DNA from 3 places in the Mesorhizobium sp. B263B2A genome. Region 3 is predicted to be linked to each of the others. Evidence: riboswitches for the same ligand, from Rfam matches in the RefSeq annotation. Region 3 holds a riboswitch; each other region holds the start of a gene.
What was found. A riboswitch is a leader RNA that binds a small molecule or an ion and turns the genes downstream of it on or off. The one in region 3 is predicted to bind cobalamin.
Positions count from the first base shown of each region.

Region 1: it holds a riboswitch for cobalamin, as region 3 does, so the genes downstream of both, LB568_RS18685 (CbtB domain-containing protein) here and bluB (5,6-dimethylbenzimidazole synthase) in region 3, are expected to answer to the same signal.
Region 2: it holds a riboswitch for cobalamin, as region 3 does, so the genes downstream of both, LB568_RS22010 (DUF1636 family protein) here and bluB (5,6-dimethylbenzimidazole synthase) in region 3, are expected to answer to the same signal.

Region 1 is NZ_JAIUIU010000011.1:115,936-121,046, reverse strand. It holds gene cbiB (adenosylcobinamide-phosphate synthase CbiB) at 1-296, shown strand, start outside; gene cobO (cob(I)yrinic acid a,c-diamide adenosyltransferase) at 332-946, opposite strand; partial or broken gene cobU (bifunctional adenosylcobinamide kinase/adenosylcobinamide-phosphate guanylyltransferase) at 948-1,495, opposite strand; gene LB568_RS18690 (CbtA family protein) at 1,488-2,261, opposite strand; gene LB568_RS18685 (CbtB domain-containing protein) at 2,277-2,456, opposite strand; cobalamin riboswitch at 2,492-2,690, opposite strand; gene LB568_RS18680 (aromatic ring-hydroxylating oxygenase subunit alpha) at 2,834-4,057, shown strand; gene LB568_RS18675 (MFS transporter) at 4,061-5,111, opposite strand, start outside.
Region 2 is NZ_JAIUIU010000015.1:48,530-53,640, forward strand. It holds gene LB568_RS22005 (autotransporter outer membrane beta-barrel domain-containing protein) at 1-2,223, opposite strand, end outside; cobalamin riboswitch at 2,577-2,787, shown strand; gene LB568_RS22010 (DUF1636 family protein) at 2,809-3,273, shown strand; gene LB568_RS22015 (ABC transporter ATP-binding protein) at 3,270-4,055, shown strand; gene LB568_RS22020 (ABC transporter substrate-binding protein) at 4,104-5,051, shown strand; gene LB568_RS22025 (FecCD family ABC transporter permease) at 5,051-5,111, shown strand, end outside.
Region 3 is NZ_JAIUIU010000001.1:668,555-673,665, reverse strand. It holds gene LB568_RS03255 (TetR/AcrR family transcriptional regulator) at 1-260, shown strand, start outside; gene LB568_RS03250 (hypothetical protein) at 350-1,333, shown strand; partial or broken gene bluB (5,6-dimethylbenzimidazole synthase) at 1,420-2,079, opposite strand; cobalamin riboswitch at 2,126-2,306, opposite strand; gene LB568_RS03240 (histone deacetylase family protein) at 2,428-3,354, shown strand; gene LB568_RS03235 (exodeoxyribonuclease VII small subunit) at 3,358-3,609, shown strand; gene LB568_RS03230 (DUF2277 domain-containing protein) at 3,783-4,049, shown strand; gene LB568_RS03225 (pirin family protein) at 4,090-5,010, shown strand.

The sequences.
Region 1 (5,111 bases), on a different contig from region 3:
TGGTCAAGGAAGCCGATCCGAACAATGCCTGGCAAGCAGTGCGGCGCGATGCGAAAAAGCACCGCTCGCCCAATGCCGGCTGGCCGGAAGCGGCTATGGCCGGCGCGCTTGGTCTGGCACTCGCGGGACCGCGCAGCTATGGCGGCGTGCTGGTCGACGATGTCTTCATGGGAGAAGGCGGCCGCCGCGAAGCCGACAGCCTCGACATCAGGCGGGCGCTGAAACTCTACCGCGTCGCCGATTATCTGCTGATCGGGCTGTTCGGGTCGGTCGCGGCGATCGCAATTGTGGCGTGATCTCACCCTCCCCCTTGTGGGGAGGGTAAGGAACATCAGAACTCGATCCCCTGCTGCGCCTTCACACCTGCCGAAAAATGGTGCTTGGTCACGCCCATCTCGGTGACGAGGTCGGCTTCTTCGACAAGCGCCGGCTTGGCGTTACGGCCGGTGACGACGACATGCAGGCCCTCGCGACGAGCTTTCAGCGCGGCAACCACCTTGCCGAGATCGAGATAGTCGTAGCGCAGCGCGATATTGAGTTCGTCGAGCACGACGAGGCTGATCGACGGATCGGCGATCAACTCCAGCGCCTTGGCCCAGGCAGCTTCGGCCGCGGCGATGTCGCGCTTCAGATCCTGTGTCTCCCAGGTGAACCCTTCACCCATCGCATGCCAGACGACACGATCGCCGAAAGCGGCGAAAGCGTCTTTCTCGCCGGTGTGCCATTTGCCCTTGATGAACTGGACGACGCCGACCCGCTTGCCATAGCCAAGCATCCGCAGCGCCAGGCCGAAAGCGGCCGTGGTCTTGCCCTTGCCAGGTCCGGTGTTGACGATCAGCAGGCCCTTCTCGACCGTCTTGCTTGCCACCTCGGCGTCCTGCACCGCCTTGCGCTTGGCCATCTTGGCGCGGTGGCGCTCTTCATTCTTGTCGTCGATGTCGGTCATCTCACTTCACCTTGAGCGGCAGCCCGGCCACCATCAAAAGCACCGTATCGGAAATCGCCGCGACCTGCTGGTTGAGCCGGCCGGCGGCATCGCGGAACCGACGTGCCAGGGCATTGTCCGGCACGATGCCTTGCCCGACTTCGTTGGACACCACGAACCAGGACCCGCGCGGTCGCAACAGCACGTCAGTCAGCCGCCGGCATTCCTGCTCGATATCGTGTTCGGCCAGCATGTGATTGGTCAGCCACAGAGTGAGGCAGTCGACAAGCACCGGCTGATTGTCCGGCAGGGCCTCGAGCGCGCCGGCGAGGTCCAGCGGCGCATCGATGGTCGACCAGCCCTCGCCGCGCCGCGTCCGGTGCAGCGCGATGCGCTCACGCATCTCGTCGTCATAGGCTTCAGCCGTGGCGATATAGGTCCATGGCGAGGGCAATGCCGTCGCCAGGATTTCGGCGTGGGGGGGGGGGGGGGGGGGGGGGGGGGGGGGGGCGCGCTCTTGCCGGAGCGCCCGCCGCCAATGATGAAAGTCAGCTTGCCTTGATCAGGCAAAGCTGTCGCGCAGGCTGGTCGCGGTGCCGGTGAAGCGGCCGCGCACCACGCCGACGACCGCGCCGAGCACCAGCCAGAACACCAGATTGGTTACGGTCACCGCCACCACGAACTGATGATGCAGGCCTTCCGGGATCGGCGTCTCGAAACTGTCGGGCTGCGGCGCGCCGACAATATGCGGGGCGACGATCAAAGCCACGCCGAGGATCGCGAGCGGCAGCGATTTGCGGAAGGCGATCAGCCCAAGACCGATCGCCGTGGCCGCCACCGTCGAGACCCACCAAATCTGGCGCGGCAGCAACTCGGCCGCCGGCATCGCCGGCAGTTCCGGCGGCAGGCCGAGGCCAGGCGCCAGCGTGAACACGGCAAAACCTGCCAGGCCCCAGAACACGCCCTGGCGCCAATTGCCGATGCCGCCGGCGAATTCCGAGACCGCGACCAGGACCAGCGCGAAGCCGATGCCGGTGACGATGTTGGCAAGCACGCTGAAGCCGAAACGCTCGAAACCATCGGCCGGCGTCCAGCCTTCGTCCTCCGCCGCCGGAGCAGCGGTTTCTGCCGGCGCCGGTGCGGCGGTGCTCATGGCATTGGCATCCGCGGCAGTGGGTGCGGCATGGTCATGATGGTGGCCGCCACCGGCCTGCTCGTAGACTTCGGCCTTGAGGATAAGCGGCACGGTGGCATAGGCCTGCATGCAGGCGAGAACGACGCCGGCCACGAGCCCTGCGATCGCCGCGATGAACACGACGTTGCGAAACAGGTTCATGATGTCAAATCCTCGTCAGTGGCAGGGAAACGCCATCGAATGACGATAGTCGTGGGCGGCATTGTGGACCGCATCGATATGCGAGAAGCCGACAAAGCCGACAACGAAGATGCCGAGCAGCGCGGCGAGCGCGAGCTGCATGAAGCGCGACTGCGAGGAGACCGAGGTGCCGAGGGAGACGGAAGCGGTATTCATGTCTTGTCCTTTCACCCTCCACCCGAGGGCATCGAAGTCAGTTTCCTGTCGCCGGCAGGTCTCCTGGCTCGCGGATAAGCGCCCTTCTCCACCTTCCCGAAGAAAAATCTTCAGTGGCATATGGAGAGGACTACCGCACACAGTTGCGGGGGCAGCCACGGCATTGGGCAACGATTGAGCCCGCACCGCATTCCCTCTTGGCTCCAAAACGGAACCGACGACAGCGGGACTATACGGAAAATCATGACACGCGGCAAACCAAATTCCGCCGGCAACCAGCGCGATTGCGCCATGCCGGCGACATCGGCGGTTCTCGGCACCACAATTGACAATTATGCTGGCCGGGTATCGGCTGGCCATTTCACAGGAAGCCAGCCATGCAGCCTCCAGCCCTGCAGCCACCAGTCCTGCAGCCCAATGCCAGCGAGCGCGATCGCTACAACGGCCTGACCCGGGCTGAAGCGACGTTGCCGTCATCGGCCTATTGGGACGGCGAGAGCTATCGGCGCGACCTCGATGCGATCTGGTATCGAAGCTGGCTGCTCGTCGGCCGCGAGGCCGATCTTGCCCAACCGCTGGCGTTCCGCACTTTCCGCGTCGGCACGCAGGAAATCGTCGTGCTGCGCGACGAGACCGGCGAACTGCGCGCCTTCCACAACACCTGCCGGCATCGCGGCTCGCAGCTTTGCCAGGAAAGCGAAGGCCGGCTGAAGGCGCGGCTCATCACCTGCCCCTATCACGCCTGGTCGTATTCGCTGCGCGGCGACCTCGTGCGCGTGCCGTCGAAATCGCTGCCCGAAGGCTTCGACAAGGCCGACCATCCGCTCTATCGCGTCGCACTGTCGGTATGGCGCGGCTTCGTGTTCGTCAATTTGCAGGAGGACGCGAATTTGCAGGAGGACGCCGCCGGCTCGGCGCAGGCCTCCTTCGATCCCGCCTCCGGCGATCTCGGCAATTGGCCGCTGGAAACGCTGGTATCAGGCCATGTGCTGCGCAAGGTGATGAACTGCAACTGGAAGATTTTTTGGGAAAACTTCAACGAATGCCTGCACTGCCCCGGCGTTCACAAGGACCTGTCGCGGCTGGTGCCGATCTATGGCCGCGGTCTGATGAGCCGGCATGACGACCCCGAATGGGTGCGCCACGCCGACAATGACGCGCCGGAATTTTCGGGTGGCCTGCGCGCCGGCGCCGAAACCTGGTCGCGCGACGGCAAGACCCATGCACCGGTCTTCGCGGGCTTGACGCCAGCCGAGCGCACCGCCGGCCAGACCTACGCCACCAGCATGCCCTCGATGTTCATCGTCGGTCATGTCGACTATGTCAGGACCGTGCGGCTGGTGCCGCTCGGCCCCGAACAGACCGGGCTGGTCGCGGAATGGCTGTTCGCGCCCGAAGCGCTCGATGCCCCGTCGGCCGACATCGACAACATCGTCGCCTTCGGCACGCAGGTGCTGGAGGAGGACGCGGCGATCTGCGAGGTCAACCAGAAGGGCCTGCGCTCCATGCGCCACAAAGCCGGCGTGCTGATGCCCGAGGAATATGATCTGCACCGCTTCCACAACTGGGTGCGCGAGCGCCACTCGGCGCTTTCGCCGTGACCGTCACAGTGACTTCGGCAGATACCGCCAGGTCACGAAGCCGCAAACCGCGGCCAGCAGGCTCAGCGTGACGAACACCGAGCCGAGCCCGAAGAAGATCAGCACCACGGAATAGACCAGCGGCGGCGTCAGCTCGGAAAAATCGAGATAGGTGCGGTAGACGGCTGCCATCTGCGCGCGCTCGTAGGAGCGTACCGAGCGCATGAAGGCCGTCGAGCCCAGCGCATCGAGCGCGATGGTGAAGAACGCGCCGCCAAGCAGGAAAGCGCCGGTCACCAGCGGAGCGGTCGCTCCCACCGTGCCCGCGGCCAGCAGCATCGCCGACATGGCGAAATAGGCAAACGTCATGGTGCGCCGGCCGCCAAAGCGTTTTCCAGCCTTGCCCCAGAAGATGGCCATGAACAACAGCGCGTTGCCGGCCGAGACGAGCAGGCCGCCGGCGATATCGCCCTGCCCGGTGATGACCATGAACAGTGGGCCGTACACGAAGAAGGTCGTCCAGAAGCAGGAGCGTCCGAAAGCGATCAGCCAGGCCAGCCTCAGCCTCGGCTGCGCGACGAAGCGGCCGATATTGGCGAGTGGGTTGACCGGTCGTGTCTTGCCCGGCTGGATCGACTGGTTGTCACCAAGCCGATAGAACCAGAACAGCGCCAGCAAGGCCACTGCGAACACCGCCACCGCACCATGCGCGGCCCAGATGCCGAAATGCGCGTAGAGGAAGATGCCGAGCGTCGGCCCGCCGGTCCAGGCAAACATCGACCACGCCATGCGAAGCGATTCGGCCTGCATGAAGTCGGTCTTGCGGATGTGGTCCATGATGTAGAGGTTGAGCGTGATCGACAGCGCGCTGGCGCCCATCACCCGGCACAGCATCCCCGCTACTTGTCCGGCAAGCGTGTGGGTGACGAAGAACAGCGAGCCGATGGCGAGCAGGCAAGCCCCTGCGGTATAGACCCAACGCCGCGCAAAGCGGCGGATCAGCATCGGCATGAACAAGGTCACCGACAGGCCGAGCAGCGCCACGATGGTGTAGAGGATCGAGACCATCTGCTCG
Region 2 (5,111 bases), on a different contig from region 3:
CGAGAAGCTGCCATTCGAGACGCCGCCGACATCGACGATCTTGATGCCTTCGACCGTCTGCGCCCCGCCGCCGCCGAGATTGACGACCTGGAGCGTGCCCGTGCCTGACGTACCCCCGGCGATAACCATCATGTTGGTTTGTGAGTTGTCTGCACCCAGGGCGGTGCCGATGAGAATATTGCCCCCATTGCCGACATAGTCGCCGCTGACGGTCAGCTTGCTTCCAAGACTGCCGGCAATGCCCACCGTTCCGGCGTTGGTCAGCCCTGCGGTCGTCTGCGAGGTGCCGGCGAGATCGAGCGTCGCGCCCGAGGCGACCGAGAACTGCGAAGCGGAACTGAACGCGTTGGCCGCGCCCGCGGCGAGCGTGCCGCCATTGACCAAAGTGGCGCCGGCGAAAGCCGAGTTGTCCGAGGTCAGAACCACTGTTCCCAAGCCGTCCTTGACGAAATTTCCGGCGCCCGAGAGCGCGCCGGCATAGCTCGCATTGGCGGTCTGGTCGAAGGTGAACGAGGCGCCGGCGCCGATCGAGACATCGCCGCCGAAGCGCTCGGCCGCCGCGACGAGGCCGCCTTGGTCGATGGTCCAGTCCAGCAGCGACGTGCCTGAAAGGGTCAGCGTGCCGGCACCATCCTTCACCATCGCGCCGGTGCCGGAGATATCGCCGGCAAAGCTGGCGTCCATCGACTGGTCGAAGACGACCGTGCCGGCATTGCCGATGTCGCCCCGGATCGAGGCTGCATTGCCGACAAGCGTGCCGGCATTGACGATGTTGCCGCCCGTGTAGCTGTTGGATAAGTTGATGACATTGAGGGTACCCAAGCCGTGCTTGACCAGCGTGCCGGCGCCGGTCACCTGCCCGGTAAGGTCCAGTTGCGTGCCTCCGGCCGTTTCAAAGCCGCCATTGCCATTGAGCTGGACATTGCGGGCAGTGGAAAAGCTGGCGGTCGTGCGCAACGTGCCGCCGCCGAAACTGAGATTGCCCGAAGTCGCGCCGAGATTGCCGTCGGCGGCCACTTGAAGTGTCCCGGCGTTGATCACCGTGCCGCCGCTATAGGTGTTGGCGCCGGTCAGGATCGTCGTTCCGCTGCCGATCTGGCTGACCGAGCCAGTGCCGCTGATAACGCCGCCATAGGTCAGCGCATCGCTGCGGTTGAAGGCGAGCATGCCGGCGTTGGTGACGTCGCCGATGATCGAGCCGCTGGTGCCACCATTTCCCAGTTGCAGCGTGCCTTGCTGGATATCCCAGTTGGTGGTCGCCGTGTTGTCGGCCGTCAGTGCCCAGGTGCCGCTGCCGGTCTTCTCGAAAATATCGAAGTTGCGATACTGCCCGGCGGCGCCAATCGAACCATCCAGGACAGAGAAGCCGGTTCCGTTGAGCCGGAGGCGGTCGGTGGTCGCCGTGGCGTTCGCCACCACATTGCCGAAAATCTGCGAGCCGTCCTGGAGCTCGAGGTTGATTACGCCCGTCGTCGGCGTGACGCTCGAAATCCAGCCGATTGCGTTAGCGCCGGCACCGGCCCGGATCACGCCGCTGTTGACAATATCGAGTGAGACGGTAGCGCCGTTGGCTGCGATAGCGCCCCCACCCGGGCCACCGCTTTCGATGGTGCCGGTGTTGATGATCTGACCGGCGCCATTTCGAACGTAGACGCCAATGCCGCCGTTGCCGCTCGTAGCCGGCCCACCGCGGATGGTGCCGTGATTGGTCAAGCTCGCGACAGCGCCCGGGCCGCCGAAATCGACGCCCGAACCGCCGGATCCTGAAGGCCCGGTTCCGCCTTGAACCAAGCCCATATTGATCACCGCGGCCCCAGTCCGGATCTGCAGGCCCGCTGATGAAGTGCCGCCATCCGAGCCCTTGAACGTGCCCATCAGCGTCCGCACGGCGCCAGCGCCGGAAATTGCGACGCCGCTGCCCGGTGCGCCAAAGAGGGTGAAACCTTGCGTGTCGATCGTCAGCGGCTTAGTCGACGTCGGAAGGCTGGTGGACGACACGGTGAAGCTGCCGGTCAACGTGATCGTCGCGTTAGGATCAGGATCGGCATTCGCGGCGGTAATCGCGGCGCGAAGCGAGCCATCGCTGTTGGCGACGTAGTTGCCCGCGATCGCCTGGCGCGGCGCCACCCCGGCAACGACCAGCACTGCCAGGGAAGCCCCCGCCAAAAACCGGCCGCGCGCTGCAGTCAAAACCCCGCCGCGCGCGTGAACCCGTCCCACCATGCCTTCGCCCCTAATTCCAGATGCCCGAACGCAGCATGAATGCTACCGCCCGGCAATCCATCTATAGTCCAGAGGACTACCAAAACGCTAAGAATGTTGTGCAACTGCAACTATATAGCGGTGAGGACAAAATTTATATTTGTAGTATCTAAATTAGCCCATAAAACTATACAGGGGGGCGGGCCTGCGGTGGCATTGATCGAGGGATCGCTTGGCCGGCCCTCTCTGCCGGCAGACGTCTCGGCTTTCCAGACAATAGGGGTTGACATTATCCGCAAATGTCGCTTCACACGTAATGTTATTACATTAATAAATAGCATCGCAAAAACCGTTGCGGTGCGATCGATGGAAATCTACGGTGGGTGCGTGATGGTCCCCGCGCCGAAAGGCAAGGGGTGAAAAGGGAACACGGTGAGATCCCCGGAAAGGGGTCGAGACCGTGGCTGCCCCCGCAACTGTAAGCGGTGAGCAAGATCCGAAATGCCACTGGCCGGCAAGGCTGGGAAGGCAGGATCGAGCCGAGACCCGCGAGCCAGGAGACCTGCCATTACGGAGTTGACCGGACGGGGTGTGCCGGGAGGAGACGTGGACGTCGGTCTTGTCGGCCGGCTCGCCAACATCCTTCCGTCGCCAGTTTTGGAAAGTGACGGAAAGTTGGACGGCGCCATCGATCCCATTCATCTCATTCACCGCATCATCGTGTGCACGCTTTGCCGCGACGTCCCGAGTGGGATCAGGTCGGGCGAAAGCTTGTACATCCTGCGCTCCCGGCTCTCGGCCCCTGCGGTGGCGCAAGGCTTCACGGTCGAGGGCGTCGAGTGCATGGCGGGCTGCGCGCGGCCGCTGACGGTGGCCTTCCAGGCGCCGGGCAAGGCCGCTTATCTGTTCGGGTCGATCGATGCGCAAGCCGATGCCGGCGATCTCGCGCAGTTCGCCAGCCTCTATGCCTCGCTCGCCGACGGCTGGTGCAACTCCGGGCAACGTCCGCCGCGACTGGCCGGCAAGACCGTGGCCCGCATCCCGGGCACGCCTGCGGAGGGAAACCGATGACGCCGCTTCTCGAAGCGCGCGATCTGGGCGCGACGGCGAACGGCCGGGACCTGGTCCTGTCGGTCAGCCTGTCGGTGGCATCGGGCGATCGGCTCGCCATCATCGGCCCCAACGGCGCCGGCAAGACCACGCTGCTGCGCATGCTGTCGGGCATGCTCAGGCCCAGTTCCGGGGAGGTGAAGCTTGGCGGCCGGCGCCTGGACAGGATTTCGGCCGCCGAGCGCGCGCTGCACATCGCCGTCGTCGGCCAGACCGACCAGCCGGATCCGCGGCTCGCGGTAATCGACTATGTCGAACTTGGCCGCGTCCCGCATGCCGGCTTGAGGCGCAGGAGCGAGGAACGCGACATCGTCGTTGACGCGCTGCGCCGGACCGGCCTGTTGCCGCTGCTTGGCCGCACCATCGGCTCGCTGTCGGGCGGCGAGCGCCAACGCTCCCAGCTTGCCCGCGCCGTCGCACAGCAACCGAAGGTGTTGTTCCTCGACGAGCCGACCAACCATCTCGATCCGCGCGCCCGTGGCGAATTGCTCGAACTCGTCGCCGGCTTCGGCATGACGGTGATCGCGGTGCTGCACGATCTGGCGTTGGTGGCACCCTTCGCCACCAGGGTCGCGGTGATGAACGAAGCCCGGCTGCATGCGCTGGCGGCACCGCGCGAAGCACTCACCCAACAGCTGATCCGCGAGATCTTCGGCGTCGATGTGTTTCGCCTGCGCCATCCGACCGAAGACCGGGAACTGACGGTGTTCGACGTTCCGAACCGCGCCGCGCCGTCTTCCTGATCGAAGACCATTCCTCATCCGACACTGTTCAGCCAAGGAGCAAAATCCGTGAAACGTCTCGCTATGTCGCTCTTCTTCTCGCTGCTGGCCTCGACGGCCTTCGCCTTTCCCGTCACCGTCGACAGCTGCGGCAAGCCGCTGACCTTCGACGCGCCGCCCAAGCGCGCCGTCATCCAGGATCTCAACATGGCCGAGATGGCCTTCGCGCTGAAGCTGCAGCCGTCGATCGTCGGCCTGACCGGCATCACCGGATGGTACAAGGTCGGTCCCGAATTCAAGGCCGAGCAGGGCTCCATCCCGGAACTGGCGCCAAAATACCCGACGCTCGAAAACCTGGTCGCCGCCGAGCCCGATTTCTTTTTTGCCGGCTGGTACTACGGCATGAAGCCGGGTGGCGAGGTGACGCCCGACACGCTGGCTCCGCACGGCATCAAGACGCTTGTGCTGACCGAAAGCTGCGTCCATCTCGACAAGAGCAGGTCCGCCGCCTCGATGGACCTGCTCTATGGCGACGTCGAAAAGCTGGGCAAGATCTTCGGCAAGGAAGCCGACGCGGAAAAGCTCGTCTCCGGCTGGAAGGCACAACTGGCCGATATCACCGCGAAAGTCGGCAGCGCCAAGGGAACGCGGGTGTTCCTCTACGATTCCGGCGAGGACAAGCCGTTCACCGCCGGGAAATTCGCCATCCCCAGCGCCATGATCACGGCGGCCGGCGGCGACAACATCATGGCCGACATGGACACCAGCTGGGGCAACACGGACTGGGAAACGGTGGCGTCGCGCAACCCGCAATTCCTCATCCTGCTCGACTACCAGGATGGCGGCGGCTACAGGAAGCTGCTCGATTTCCTTAAAGAACACCCGGCGATGAAGGAGACGGACGCGGTCAAAAACGAGCGCTTCGTGGCGCTGCGCTATGCCGAACTGACGCCCGGACCGGCAAACATCGAGGCGATCGGCAAGATCGCCAGGGCGATGCATCCGGAAGCGTTCTGATGCATCTTGCGCTTACGCATAAATCCGGCGCGCTTTCGGGGCACAAGGCATTCACGCTGG
Region 3 (5,111 bases):
GCGATCCGGCACAATGGTCGAATGCCAATGCCTGCGTCGGCTCAATGACCGATCATCTTGCCGCGCTGCAGGGGGAGGGGGTGGTCGTCCCGAGCGTCGACCCCGAGACCGCCGCACGGCTGATCAACGGCGCCAGCAGCCAGGCGGCGCAGCGGATCGCCAATTCGAACGATCCCGAAGCGACATCGAGGAAGGTGGTGGCGGCGTTCAAGCAACTGCTCGAAGGCCTGCTCAGGAAACCGGGTTCGCAGCCGAACTGAAATCCCGTCCGCGGTCCGGCGACCCACCCACGATTGACAATCTTCGGGCTGAGCGCATCCTTCCAGCCATCTCTGAGGGGATTCGGGGCATGTGGGATTTCGATATCGGCAGGTCGGTGTCCATCATGATGCGGACCTGGCCCTTCATTGTCTTTCGCATGATCGTCTATTTCGGCATCACGCTGGCCTACATCATGGCGACCGGCACCGGCGCCTCGGTCGGCTATGGCGTCGGCCATATCTCCACAGATCCCGACGGGCCGATGTCCTTTGCCCTATGGGGCAGCGTGGTCGGCTTCGGCATCGTCTCGATCGCCGTCTACTGGATCCGCGAATACATCCTCTATGTCGTCAAGGCCGGCCATATCGCCGTCATGGTCCATCTGATCGACGGTCAGGACGTCCCCGGCGGCCAGGACCAGATCGCCTATGCCAGGCAAGTCGTGACCGAGCGGTTCGCCGAGGCCAACATCCTTTTCGTCGTCGACCAATTGGTCAAGGGCGGCATCCGCGCCATCACCGGCCTGCTTGGCGGCATTGCCGCCTTCCTGCCGATTCCGGGCCTGAGCGGCCTGGTCTCCTTCATCAACACGGTGATCCGCCTATCGCTGACCTATGTCGACGAGATCATCCTCGGCTACAATATCCGCATCAATTCGTCCTCGCCCTTCGAGACAGCGCGCCAAGGCGTGGTGCTCTACGCCCAGAACGGCAAGACCATGGTCAAGAACGCCGTCTGGCTGGCAGTCATCATGTGGGGCGTCTCTTTCGTCATCTTCTTGGCTATGCTGGCTCCTGCCGCCGCAATTCTCTTCATCATGCCGGGGCAACTGGCTGGTTGGGCCTTCGTGCTCGCCATCGTCTTTGCCTGGGCGTTCAAGGCGGCTTTCATCGAGCCCTTCGCCATCGCTTGCCTGATGCAGGTCTATTTCAAGACCATTGAGGGCCAGGTGCCCGATCCCGCCTGGGACGCTCGGCTCTCCGAGGCATCGTCGAAATTCAGGGAACTCAAGGACAAGGCGCTGGCCTCCTTCGGCGGCTCGCGCTGGGATACGGCGGGCGCGACACGCTGATCGGCCGGGCTTGCCGGCGCGGCATTGACGGCGTTGAGGCGTGCCACCGTCGATTTGAGCCGCACCTCGCCCTGACCGCAAAAAGTCTCGCTCATGATCAGTTCGGGCAGCGGCAGGCGTCGGCCCCAGCCATGCGTTTCGAGGTCCGGTTTGGACGCGAATTCGGAGACCCGGCCGACGCAGAGATAGGCGACCGGCGTCACGTGATCGGGAATGGACAATAGGCCCTTCAGCGCTTGCGCCTCGATGATGCTGACCCAGCCGACGCCAACGCCTTCGGCACGCGCGGCCAGCCAGAAATTCTGCACCGCGCAGACCGTGCTGTAGAGGTCCATTTCCGGATTGTGCCAGCGTCCCAGCGGCGAACCCTTCGACCGCTGCCGGTCGCAGGTGATGCAGATGTTGAGCGCGCTTTCGCAGATGCCTTCCAGCTTGAGCTTGCGGTAGAGCGCCTGCCTTTCCTGTTCGATGGCCGGAAGTTCCTGTTCGCGCGCGGCGAGGAACAGGTCGCGCACTTCCGCGCGCCGTGCGGCATCGCGGATGACGATGAAGTTCCACGGCTGCATGAAGCCGACCGACGGCGCGTGGTGGGCGGCAAGCAGCAGCCGCGCCAGCACCTCGTCGTCGAGCGCGTCGGGCAGGAAATGGCTGCGCACGTCACGCCGCGTGAACATGGCGCGGTAGACCGCGTCTCGCGCCATCTGGTCAAATCCGTCGCTACCAGGAGCGGTCATGTGTTCCGGCATCGCTTGTCCCTTGCGATTGCTATCGATGCCAGCCGCCTGACCATGCGGATGACGATGTCTGCCAGGCCGGTCTTCTGGCTTGGGATCAACCCGCGTCCGATGCCTTCCCGTCATCGACAGTGGCATTTACCGGCGCGGTCCCCCTCACAGCGTTGGGCACGCCACGGAATTCAACCGTGTTCCCGATTCTCCCGCTTGCGGCGGGCACCAGGCAGTGCCGGCGACCTTACGCCGAACCGCCCGGGGCGCCAATCCCCGCAGCGACGCCAATGGGCGCAGGCGTGATTTTCCCCAGCGATCGAGCCGCGATGCATGGCCATCGCGGCGCCGGGGCACTAGATAGGGAGCATGGCCACTCGTCTCTACACGCATCCGATCTTCCTCGAACACATCACGCCGCCTGGCCACCCCGAGCGGCCGGACCGCTTGCGCGCCATCGAGCGGGTGCTCGACGACGAGGCCTTCGCCGCACTCGATCGTGTCAAGGCGCCGGAAGGTGACGAGGCCACCATCCTCTACGCGCATCCCGCCGATTTCGTCGCCCGCGTGCGCGCCGCCATCCCTGACCAAGGCATCGCCCGCATCGATGCCGACACCACCGCCAGCCCGAAGAGCTGGCAAGCGGCGATCGCGGCGATCGGCGCCGCCAATGCGGCCGTCGACGATGTCTTTGAGGGCCGCGCCGATAATGTGTTCGTCGCAGCGCGGCCCCCTGGCCACCATGCCGAAAAAACCACGGCCATGGGCTTCTGCCTCTTCAACACGGCGGCCATCGCCGCGCGTTATGCGCAGAAGAAGCATGGCGTCGAACGCGTCGCGGTCGTCGACTGGGACGTGCATCACGGCAACGGCACGCAGGACATTTTCTGGGACGATCCTTCGGTGCTCTATTGCTCCACGCATCAGATGCCGCTCTACCCCGGCACCGGCGCGAAGGACGAGACCGGCGCCGGCAACATCGTCAACGCGCCGCTTGCGCCGCAGACCGGCAGTGAGGTATTTCGCGACGCCTTCCTGTCGCGCGTGCTGCCGGCGCTCGACAATTTCGCGCCGGATTTGATCATCATTTCCGCGGGCTTCGATGCGCACCACCGCGACCCGCTGGCCGAGATCAACCTGACCGAGGACGATTTCGATTGGGCGACCGGCCAGCTGATGCAGCGCGCCGCGCGCCACAGCCGCAACCGGCTCGTCAGCCTGCTCGAGGGCGGCTACGATCTGCAGGGATTGGCATTTTCGGTCGCCGCCCATGTCGGGCGACTGATGAAAGGATGAATGATGGCTGGTGAGACCAACGAAGACGTCAAGGCGATGAGCTTCGAACAGGCACTCGACGCGCTGGAGAAGATCGTCGATGATCTGGAGCGCGGCGACGTACCGCTCGACCAGTCGATCAAGATCTATGAGCGCGGCGAGGCGTTGAAGGTGCATTGCGACCGGCTGCTGAAGGCCGCCGAGGACAAGGTCGAGAAGATCAGGCTGTCGCGCGACGGCAAGCCAGTCGGGACGGAGCCGCTCGACGCGGACTAGAGCAATTCCAGGAAAAGTGTGAGACGGTTTTCCGTCCGGAATTGCGTTAAAACAAAGAGATAGGGTGAACCGCTCTTGGAGCGCGGTCTCACCGGTTTTTGGACACGATCATGACTGAGGATAGAGTTCGTCCCGATTGAAACGGCTCCAGGACAAGAGGAGATACGGAAGCGATGTGCAGAAACATCAAGACCCTGTTCAATTTTGATCCGCCGGCAACCAACGACGAAGTCCGCGACGCGGCACTTCAGTTCGTCCGCAAGCTGAGCGGGACGACGCGGCCCTCGAAGCAGAACCAGCATGCGTTCGACCATGCGGTCGAAGCCATAGCGGCATCGGCGCGCGAGCTTCTCGATTCGCTCGAAACCAACCAGCATCCGCGCAATCGCGAAGAGGTTGCGGCCAAACTGCGGGCAAAGGCGGCGATCCGCTTCGCCTGATGTGGCCAAGGCGGTCCTTGGCCGCTGACAAGGAGAGTTCATGAGCTTCTTCCCAGGGAAAGACCCTGAAGCCGGCGACGCCTTTGCCAGCGACCAGATCGAGCTGATGGTCATCCCGAACGCCAAGGACATTGGCGGCTTTGAAGTACGCCGCGCCTTGCCGACCGCCAAGCGGCGGCTGGTTGGTCCGTTCATCTTCTTCGACCGCATGGGTCCCGCCATCCTGCGCGCCGGCCAGGCGCTCGACGTCCGTCCGCATCCGCATATCGGCCTGTCGACGGTGACCTATCTGTTCGACGGCAAGATCCGGCATCGCGATTCCCTCGGCACCGAAATGGTGATCCAGCCCGGCGACGTGAACCTTATGACCGCCGGCCGCGGCATCGTGCACTCCGAGCGCACGCCGGAAGAACTGCGCGGCGCGCCGATGTCGATCTCTGGCCTGCAGACATGGCTGGCGCTGCCCGACGACAAGGAAGAGGTGGCGCCGGTGTTCGAGAACACCGCTGTCTTGCGGCTTCCCGACATCGACGCCGAAGGTGTCAGCGGCCGCATTGTCATCGGCGACTTCCAGGGACTGCGCTCCCCGGTGCGGACCGACTCCGAGACGCTCTACGCCGATCTCAGGCTAGCGCCGGGCGCCAGCGTGAAAATCCCGGCCGATGCGGAAGAACGCGCCGTCTATACGCTTGAAGGCGAGGTCTCGATTTCAGGCGACGTCTTCCCGGCCGAACGGCTGCTGGTGTTCCGGCCCGGTGACGAGATCATCGTATCGTCCCAAACCGGTGCGCATTTCATGCTGTTCGGCGGCGCCTCGCTCGGTTCTAAGCGGTATATCTGGTGGAATTTCGTTTCGTCGTCCAAGGAGCGCATCGAACAGGCCAAGCAGGAATGGAAGACGGGCCGCTTCGATATCGTTCCAGGAGATGAGGAAGAGTTTATTCCGTTGCCGGAAGGCTGAAGAGGATCGGCGAGGGGCCTGATTGATCCGCGTCGCTGACACGCATTTACTTTCGCCGGCCGGCGGCCTATCCCGCCGTTGAACAGAAAGTCCGAGCACCC